One region of the Calidifontimicrobium sp. SYSU G02091 genome, then DNA from elsewhere that is predicted to be linked to it. Evidence: predicted binding sites of a transcription regulator. Region 1 holds the regulator's gene; each other region holds the start of a gene.
What was found. Region 1 encodes HrcA, which represses chaperone genes, less so after heat shock. Its sites were predicted from a motif close to TTAGCACTCNNNNNNNNNGAGTGCTAA; they were not measured.

Region 2: the regulator HrcA is predicted to act here: its motif matches at 1,075-1,101, upstream of rpoH (RNA polymerase sigma factor RpoH).
Region 3: the regulator HrcA is predicted to act here: its motif matches at 1,830-1,856, upstream of groES (co-chaperone GroES).

Annotation. Positions count from the first base shown of each region.
Region 1 is NZ_JALBGB010000036.1:25,571-28,826, reverse strand. It holds gene MOJ79_RS16740 (polyamine ABC transporter substrate-binding protein) at 1-936, opposite strand, end outside; gene hrcA (heat-inducible transcriptional repressor HrcA) at 1,126-2,160, opposite strand; gene MOJ79_RS16730 (NAD kinase) at 2,241-3,107, shown strand; gene recN (DNA repair protein RecN) at 3,203-3,256, shown strand, end outside.
Region 2 is NZ_JALBGB010000002.1:196,671-199,926, forward strand. It holds gene ppsA (phosphoenolpyruvate synthase) at 1-832, opposite strand, end outside; gene rpoH (RNA polymerase sigma factor RpoH) at 1,144-2,067, shown strand; gene MOJ79_RS02365 (SCO family protein) at 2,122-2,766, opposite strand; gene cyoE (heme o synthase) at 2,754-3,256, opposite strand, start outside.
Region 3 is NZ_JALBGB010000017.1:37,470-40,725, forward strand. It holds gene coaE (dephospho-CoA kinase) at 13-609, shown strand; gene zapD (cell division protein ZapD) at 665-1,417, shown strand; gene MOJ79_RS11665 (DNA gyrase inhibitor YacG) at 1,497-1,730, shown strand; gene groES (co-chaperone GroES) at 1,950-2,240, shown strand; gene groL (chaperonin GroEL) at 2,274-3,256, shown strand, end outside.

The sequences.
Region 1 (3,256 bases):
CTCGTTGGTCAGCGACGCGTGCACCTCGGGGCGCAGGATGTAGTTGATGAAGGCGTGCGCGGCGTCGACGTTCTTCGCGTCCTTCGGGATCGCCATCGTGTCGATGAACATCGTCGCGCCCGCGGGCGGGATCAGCGGCTTGATCGTGAACTTCTGCTTGGCCTCGGCGGCGCGCGCGTTGGCGATGTTGAAGTCACCCGAGTAGCCGAGCGACACGCAGATCTGGCCCTGCGCCATGTCGTTGATCGGGCCGGGCGAGAAGATGCGCGTGACGTACGGGCGCGCCTTCATCAGCACGTCGCGCGCGGCGTCGTAGTCCTTGGCGTTGGTGCTGTAGCCGTCCTTGCCGGCATAGATCATTGCCACCGGCACCACCTCGCTCGCCGAGTCGAGCACGTGGATGCCGCAGCTCTTGAGCTTGCTCGCGTACTCGGGCTTGAAGATCAGGTCCAGCGGGTTGGCCGGCATCGGCGTGCTGCCCAGCGCCTCCTTGACCTTCTGCTCGTTGATGCCCACCGTGACGAAGCCCCACATCCAGGTCACGAGGTACTTGTTGCCCGGGTCGGCCTCGGCGAGCTTGGCCTGCAGCGCCGGGTCGAGGTTCTTCAGGTTCGGGATCTTGGCCGGGTCCAGCGGCTGGAAGATGCCGCCCTTGATCTGCTGCGCGGCGAAGTGGGCGCTCGGCACGACGATGTCGTAGCCGGTGCGCCCGGCCACGAGCTTGGCGTGCAGCGTCTCGTTGCTCTCGATCGTCGCGTCGTACTTGACCTTGATGCCCGTTTCCTTCTCGAAATTGGCGATCACGTCGGGGCCGATGTAGTCGGCCCAGTTCATCACGTTGAGCACCTTCGAGCCCTGCGCGAACGCGCCGGAGGAAACACCGGCCGCCAGCAGCACGGCGGCACACAGGGTCGACAAGCGGGAGATACGGGCCATTGGGGCTCCTCGGGTGGGCTGGACGTCGATGCTGAAACGGTGGGGCACTCAGCGGGGTTGACCGAAGCCGCGCAGACCGGCGCGCGCCGTGGAAGTTCCGTGCGCCGGCGCGCGGCGCGCAGTATGCCCAAGGCCAGACGCGGAAGTCGCGCCTGTCGCGCCGGTGCGACGCACCGCGGGCGCGCCGCGTCAGGCGCGGTGGTGCGACAGCGCGTGGCTGACCAGCCGCGACGTGATGTCGACGATCTGGATCATGCGGTCGTACGGCATGCGCGTCGGGCCGATGACGCCCAGCGTGCCGACGACCTCGCCGTCGACGACGTACGGCGCCGAGACCACCGACAGCTCGTCGAACGGCACGACGCCGCTCTCGCCGCCGATGTAGATGCGCACGCCCTCGGCGCGGCTCGAGACGTCGAGCAGCCGCATCAGCTCGGTCTTGCGCTCGAACAGGTCGAACAGCTTGCGCAGGCTGCCGAGGTCGCTGCCGAAGTCCTCGACCTCGAGCAGGTTGCGCTCGCCGCTGACGACGACCTGCTCGGTGCTCTCGGCGAGCGCCTCGCTGCCGGCCTGCACCGCGGCCTGCATCAGCGCGGCGATCTCGCCGCGCAGCGCCTCGATCTCGGTCTTCAGCCGCTCGCGGATGCCGTCGAGCGTGAGCCCCGCGTAGTGCGTGTTCAGGTAGTTCGTCGCCTCGACGAGCTCGGACTGCGTGTAGTCGCGCGCGGTGACGATGACACGGTTTTGCACCTCGCCGTCGGCATCGACCAGAATCACCAGCACGCGCCGCTCCGACAGGCGCAGGAACTCGATGTGGCGGAACACGCCGGCCTTGCGCGGCGCGGTGACGACGCCGACGAAGTGCGACAGGTTCGACAGCACCTGCGCGGCCTGCGCGATGACGCGCTGCGGCTGGTCGGGCTGCACCTGCTCGCGCACCGCGGCCAGGCTGGGCTCGATCTGCGCCAGGTCCAGCGGCTTCGCGGTGAGCATCGTGTCGACGAACAGCCGGTAGCCGCGCGCGGTCGGCACGCGCCCGGCGCTGGTGTGGGGGCTCGCGATCAGGCCGAGGTCCTCGAGGTCGGCCATCACGTTGCGGATCGTCGCCGGGCTCAGCTCGAGGCCGCAAGCGCGCGACAGCGTGCGCGAGCCCACCGGCTGGCCGTCGGCGATGTAGCGTTCGACCAGGGTCTTGAGCAACGTGCGGGCGCGCTCGTCGAGCATGTTTTTCATTGTAGTGACAAGGGCTTGCGCGCGCCGGCGGGCCCCGCGCCGGCGGCGGGCCCTATGGTGTAATCGTCCGCATGGCGACGCGCTTCCGTCACGCCGCGCTGGTCGGGAAGTACCAGGCCCAGGGCATCCGGCCGGTGCTCGACGACATCGCGCAGTTCCTGATCGGCCTCGGGCTCGACGTCACGCTCGAGGCCGACACCGCGCTCAACACGGGGCTGGCCGACTACGCGTCGGCTGCGGTCGGCGAGCTCGGGCGGCGCTGCGACCTCGGCGTCGTCGTCGGCGGCGACGGCACGATGCTCGGTGTCGCGCGCGAGATGGCGCGCCACAACCTGCCGCTGGTGGGCATCAACCAGGGCCGGCTGGGTTTCATCACCGACGTGCCGGTGGGCCAGTTCCGCGACGCGCTGGCGGCGATGGTCGCCGGCGACTACGAGGAAGAGCATCGCGCGATGATCGAGGGCGGCGTCTGGCGCGACGGCGAGTGCATCTTCAGCGAATTCGCGCTCAACGAAGTCGTCGTCAACCGCGGTGCCACCGCCGGCATGGTCGAGCTGCGCGTGACGGTGGGCGACGAGCTGATGGCCAGCCTGCGCGCCGACGGGCTGATCGTCGCGACCCCCACCGGCAGCACCGCGTACGCGCTGTCGGCCGGCGGGCCGATCGTGCACCCGGCGATCGCCGGCTGGGTCATGTGCCCGATCGCGTCGCACACGCTGAGCAACCGCCCGATCGTGCTGCCCGACCACGGCGAGATCGGCATCGAGATCGTCGCCGGGCGCGACGCCTCGCTGAACTTCGACATGCACCGCCTGGCCAGCCTGCTGCATGGCGACCAGGTGCGGGTGCGCCGCTCGGCGCACAAGGTGCGTTTCCTGCATCCGCCGGGGTGGAGCTACTACGGCACGCTGCGGCGCAAGCTGCGCTGGTATGAGTAAGGCTCCCCCCCAGGGGGGCGCCGCCAGTGGACCGGCGAAGCCGGATCCACGGCGGCCGCTTGGATCCCGTTGCGGCGCCCCTGCGAAACACTGACATGCTGCGGCGGCTGGTTCTGCGCGACTTCGTCATCGTCGAGGCGCTCGACCTC
Region 2 (3,256 bases), on a different contig from region 1:
GGTTGACGACCGGCTCGCGCGTGCGTCCGTGCGCGTAGACCATGTGCACCTGCTTGTCGCCGAGCGTGCGCCGCACGACGGCGCGGTGGCCGAGGCGGTAGGTCGGCTTGTGGACGTAGAACTCGTCGGGGTCGACGGCGCCTTGCACGACGTTCTCGCCCAGGCCCCAGGCGGCGGTGACGAAGACGAAGTCGGGGTGGCCGCTCTCGGTGTCGATCGTGAAGATGACGCCGCTCGACGCGAGGTCGCTCCTGACCATCTGCATCACCGCGACCGACAGGAAGACCTTGAAGTGGTCGAAGCCCTGGTCGATGCGGTAGCTGATCGCGCGGTCGGTGAACAGCGACGCCTGGCAGCGCTTGACGGCGTCGATGAGCATCTCCTCGCCGCGGACGTTGAGGTACGTGTCGTGCTGGCCGGCGAAGCTCGCGGTCGGCAGGTCCTCGGCGGTGGCGGAGCTGCGCACCGCCACGCTCAGGTCGGGCCCGACCTGCGCCTTCAGCGTGCGCCAGGCCTCGCGCAGCTGCTGCTCGACGGCACGGGGCATCGGCGCCGCGTAGACGATCTCGCGCGCCCGCGCGCCTGCGCGCGCCAGCGCCTCGGTGTCGCGCTTGTCGAGACGGTCGAGCAGTGCGTGCAGCTCGCCCCAGGCGCCGGCGGCGTCGAGCGCGTCGCGGTACGCCTGCGCGGTGACGGCGAAGCCGTCGGGGATGCGCACGCCCAGCGGCGCGAGCTCGCGGAACATCTCGCCGAGCGAGGCGTTCTTGCCACCCACCAGCGGCAGGTCGGCCAGCGACAGGTCGCGGAACCAGCGGATGTAGTTCGTCGTCATCGGCGCGTCTCCGGACTCGTGAGGGGGCAGCGACCGCCATCGTCGGCCGGCCACGGCGCGCGTGAATTGAGATCGGTCAAGAGCCAGCGCGATACCGCCGAACGTCTGCCGGCGGCCGCGGTCAGAGGGACGTCGTTGCCGCGCCGGCGGCCGGCTGGGAGCGCTGATAAGCGTATACATTGATCGACAGTATGCGCTCACGTACTGCCGACAGTTCGGGGTGCGGCGCTGCGCACCGTCGGTTAGCACTCTCGGGCCCGGAGTGCTAACATCTTCGGAACCAAAAACCCCGCAGGGCGCTCAAATAAAACATGAATGCTACTGCCACCCATGCCTTGACCGTCCGTGATCCGTGGGCCGTCGTGCCGTCGCTCGGCAACCTCGACGCCTACATCAGTGCCGTCAACCGCATCCCGCTGCTGACGGCGCAGGAGGAAGCCGACTGCGCGCGTCGCCTGCGCGAGCACGGCGACCTCGAAGCCGCCGGCCGGCTGGTGCTGTCGCACCTGCGGCTCGTCGTCTCGGTATCGCGCCAGTACCTCGGCTACGGGCTGCCGCAGGGCGACCTGATCCAGGAAGGCAACATCGGCCTGATGAAGGCCGTCAAGCGCTTCGACCCGTCGCAGGGCGTGCGCCTGGTCAGCTATGCGCTGCACTGGATCCGCGCCGAGATCCACGAGTACATCCTGCGCAACTGGCGCATGGTCAAAGTCGCGACGACGAAGGCGCAGCGCAAGCTGTTCTTCAACCTGCGCTCGCTGAAGCAGTCGCTCAAGGGCGAGGCCACCGACGCCGACACGCACCGCAGCACGCTGACCGCCGCCGAGATCGACACCGTCGCGCGCGAGCTCAACGTCAAGCGCGAAGACGTGCTCGAGATGGAGACGCGGCTGGCCGGCGGCGACGTCGCGCTCGAGGCGCCGGCCGACGACAGCGAAGATACCTACGCGCCGATCGCGTACCTGGCCGACGAGGCGCACGAGCCGACGCGCCTGCTCGAGGCGCGCCACCGCGACCGCCTGGCCGGCGAGGGGCTGCAGCACGCGCTCGAAGTGCTCGATCCGCGCAGCCGCCGCATCGTCGAGCAGCGCTGGCTGCAGGTCAACGACGACGGCTCGGGCGGCATGACGCTGCACGAGCTGGCCGCCGAGTACGGCGTCAGTGCCGAGCGCATCCGCCAGATCGAGGCGGCGGCGATGAAGAAGATGCGCAAGGCGCTGGCCGAAGCGGTCTGAGCGCCGGCCCAACCGCCACCGAGGCGCCCTGCGGGGCGCCTTTTCGTTGGGCGGTCAGCCCTTGGTCTCGGCCAGCAGCAGCTTCAGGTCGTCGACGAGCGCCTGCGCGCCGCTGCCGTAGCGCGTGAACAGCCGCAGCCGGCCCTGCGCGTCGATCACGTACGAGCCGGCCGTGTGGTCCATCGTGTAGCTGTCGGGCGTCTTGCCGGGCACCTTGGTGTAGAAGACCTTGAACTCGCGCGCTGCCTTCTTCGTCTCGTCGGCGTCTCCGCGCAGCGCGACGAAGCTCGGGTCGAAGTTCGACACGTAGGCCTTCAGAAGCTCGGGCGTGTCGCGGTCGGGGTCGATCGTCACGAAGATGCCCTGGACGCGCTCGCCGTCGGTGCCGAGCTGGCGCTTGGCTTCGGCGAGCTCGACCATCGTCGTCGGGCACACGTCGGGGCAGTGCGTGAAGCCGAAGAACAGCACGACGATCTTGCCGCGGAAGTCGGCCAGCGTGCGGCGGCGGCCCTCGGTGTCGGTCAGCGACAGTTCGCGCCCGTAGTCCGCGCCGGTGATGTCGATCGCCTTGAACGACGACTTGCCGCCGCTGCCGGCGACGCCGGCGAGCCCCGGCACACGGTCGCAACCGGCGAGCGCGAACAACGCCGTCAGTGCGGCAGCGGCGCCGAGCGCGCGGCGCGAAATCAGACCAGCCATGGCATCACGTAGTGGTCAACCAGCAGCGCCGCGAACAGCAGCGACAGGTGCCAGATCGAGAAGCGGAACGTGCGGCGCGCGAGCGCGTCGCTGTAGTCGCGCCACAGGCGCCACGCCAGCACGACGAACCAGCCGCCGAGCACGACGGCCGCGGCGAGGTAGATCCAGCCGCTCATGCCGTGCACGAACGGCAGCAGCGTCGCGGCGAACAGGATCAGCGTGTACAGCAGGATCTGCAGCCGCGTGAACTCGGCGCCGTGGGTGACCGGCAGCATCGGCAGCCCGGCGCGGCGGTAGTCCTCGGTGCGGTACAGCGCCAGCGCCCAGAAGTGCGGCGGCGTCCACAGGAAGATGATCATCACCAGCAGCAGCGCCTCGGCGCCGACCTCGCCGCGCACCGCGGTCCACCCGAGCAGTGGCGGCATCGCGCCGGAGGCGCCGCCGATGACGATGTTCTGCGGCGTCAGCGGCTTGAGCACGACCGTGTAGA
Region 3 (3,256 bases), on a different contig from region 1:
ACGCCGCCGGCGATGCGCATCGGACTGACCGGCGGCATCGGCAGCGGCAAGAGCACCGTGGCTGCCCGGCTCGCGGCACTCGGCGCCGCAGTCGTCGACACCGACGCGATCGCCCGCGAGCTGACCGCCGCCGGCGGCGCGGCCATCGAGGCGCTGCGCGACGCCTTCGGCGCGCGGGCGATCGCCGCCGACGGCGCCCTCGACCGCGCCTTCATGCGCGCCCACGTGTTCGCCGACGCCGCCGCCCGACGCCGGCTCGAGGGCATCCTGCACCCGATGATCGCCGTCGAGGCACTGCGCCGCGCCGACGCCGCCGGCGCGGTGCCGGTCGTGTTCGACGTGCCGCTGCTGGCCGAATCGGCGCACTGGCGTGCCCGCGTGCAACGCGTGCTCGTCGTCGACTGCGCGGAGTCGACGCAGGTCGAGCGCGTCGTGCGGCGCTCCGGCTGGAGCGCCGACGAGGTGCGCCGCGTGATCGCGCAGCAGACGCCGCGCGCGTGCCGCCGCGCCATCGCCGACGCCGTGATCCACAACGACGGCCTGCCGCTCGATGCCCTTCACGCCGAGGTCGACGCGCTGTGGGCGCACTGGAGCACGACCGTGCTGTGAAAGAATCCACGGCGTGCGCGGCGCCCGTCGGGCGGCCCGCCGTTGAAGATCCGCCGTGGTCCTTTACGAATACCCGTTCAACGAGGGCATCCGCACGATGCTGCGGCTCGAACATCTGTTCGACCGCCTCGGGCAGCTGGTGGCGCGCGACACGCCGATCGACCACCACTTCGCGCTCGCGACGATGTTCGAGGTGATGGACGTCGCCGCGCGCGCCGACCTGAAGTCCGACCTGCTGAAGGAACTCGACCGCCAGCGCACCCAGCTGCAGGGCTACCGCGGCAATCCGGCGATTTCGGAGGCCGCGCTCGAGGAGGTCATCGCGCGCGTCGACGCGGCCTTCGACGGCCTGAACCGGCTCCCGGGCAAGGCCGGCGCCGCGCTGGCCGGCAACGAGTGGCTGATGAGCATCCGCAGCCGCATCAGCATCCCCGGCGGCACCTGCGAGTTCGACCTGCCGGCGTACTACGCGTGGCAGCAGCTGCCGGCCGAGCGGCGCCGCGCCGACCTGTGGCGCTGGGTCGACACGCTCGGCCCGCTCGCGGCGGCGCTGCACGTCTTGCTCGGTCTGCTGCGCGACAGCGGCGTGCCGCACCGCGTCGTCGCGCCGGCAGGCCAGTTCCAGCAGAGCCTGCCGCAAGGCAAGGTCTATCAGCTGCTGCGCGTGCGGCTCGACGACGCGACGCTCGTGCCCGAGATCACCGGGCACCGGCTGATGGTGTCGGTGCGGCTGATGCGCACCGACGGCGAGGGTCGGCTGCGCCCGGTCGCCGAGGACCACAGCTTCGAGCTGACGCTGTGCGCCTGATGACCCGCCGACGCCCCCGGACCGCGGCGGCCCGGCGCGGTCGCCACGACCCGCGGCGGCACGGCCGCGGCGCGTCGCGATGAGCACGTCGCCCCCGTCGGTGCCGAGGCGGCGCGTGCGTTGCCCTGCCTGCGGCGGACCCGCGTGGTACGACGCCGACAACCCCTGGCGGCCGTTTTGCAGCGAGCGCTGCCGCACGCACGACCTCGGCGCGTGGGCGAGCGAGAGCTACCGCGTCGACGCCGCGCCCGACGACGCCGAGGCGGGCCGCGACGACACCACGGACCCGCCGGCACCCCGCGCAGCACACTGAACCCGTGTGCGCCCGCCGGCGCAGCGGGGCGGCCAGCGGCCATCGCACGAGCACCTTGGCTCTTGAAGGCGGGACGGGCGTCCCTATAATCGTGCGCTGTTAGCACTCGCCGCTATCGAGTGCTAGCGGTTGCGAACCGCAGCCCGATTTGGTGGTGTTAGCGCTCGCCAACTTAGCGCGCACCGATTCTCGCTCATCGATTCCTTCTCAGGAGATGTCATGAAACTTCGTCCGTTGCACGATCGCGTGATCGTCAAGCGTCTGGAGAACGAAACCAAGACCGCGTCGGGCATCGTGATCCCCGACAACGCCGCCGAGAAGCCCGATCAGGGCGAGGTCGTGGCGGTTGGCCCGGGCAAGCGCAACGACAAGGGCGATTTCGTCGCGCTGAACATCAAGGTCGGTGACCGCGTGCTGTTCGGCAAGTACAGCGGCCAGACCGTCAAGGTCGACGGCGAAGAACTGCTGGTGATGCGCGAAGAAGACCTCTTCGCGGTGATCGAGAAGTAATCCCCCCAGAACACGAATCCGGAGAGTCTGCACATGGCTGCTAAAGACGTTGTTTTCGGCGCCGACGCGCGTCATCGCATGGTCGACGGCGTGAACATCCTCGCCAATGCCGTCAAGGTCACGCTGGGTCCGAAGGGCCGCAACGTGGTGCTCGAGCGCAGCTTCGGCGCGCCCACCGTCACGAAGGACGGTGTCTCGGTCGCCAAGGAGATCGAGCTCAAGGACAAGCTGATGAACATGGGCGCGCAAATGGTCAAGGAGGTCGCCTCCAAGACCAGCGACGCCGCCGGTGACGGCACCACCACCGCCACCGTGCTCGCGCAGAGCATCGTGCGCGAGGGCATGAAGTACGTCGCCGCGGGCATGAACCCGATGGACCTCAAGCGCGGCATCGACAAGGCCGTCGAGGCGCTGGTCGACGAGCTGAAGAAGATCAGCAAGCCGACGACGACGAGCAAGGAGATCAGCCAGGTCGGCTCGATCTCGGCCAACAGCGACGAGTCGATCGGCAAGATCATCGCCGACGCGATGGACAAGGTCGGCAAGGAAGGCGTGATCACCGTCGAGGACGGCAAGAGCCTGAACAACGAGCTCGACGTCGTCGAGGGCATGCAGTTCGACCGCGGCTACCTGTCGCCGTACTTCATCAACAACGCCGAGAAGCAGGTCTGCGTCCTCGAGAACCCGTACATCCTGCTGCACGACAAGAAGATCAGCAACATCCGCGACCTGCTGCCCACGCTCGAGCAAGTGGCCAAGAGCGGCAAGCCGCTGCTGATCGTCGCCGAGGAAGTCGAGGGCGAAGCGCTGGCCACGCTGGTCGTCAACACGATCCGCGGCATCCTGAAGGTCTGCGCCGTCAAGGCTCCGGGCTTCGGTGACCGCCGCAAGGCGATGCTCGAAGACATGGCCATCCTCACCGGCGGCAAGGTCATCAGCGAGGAAGTGGGCCTGACGCTCGAGAAGGTGCAGCTCGCCGACCTCGGCCAGGCCAAGCGCGTCGAAGTCGCCAAGGA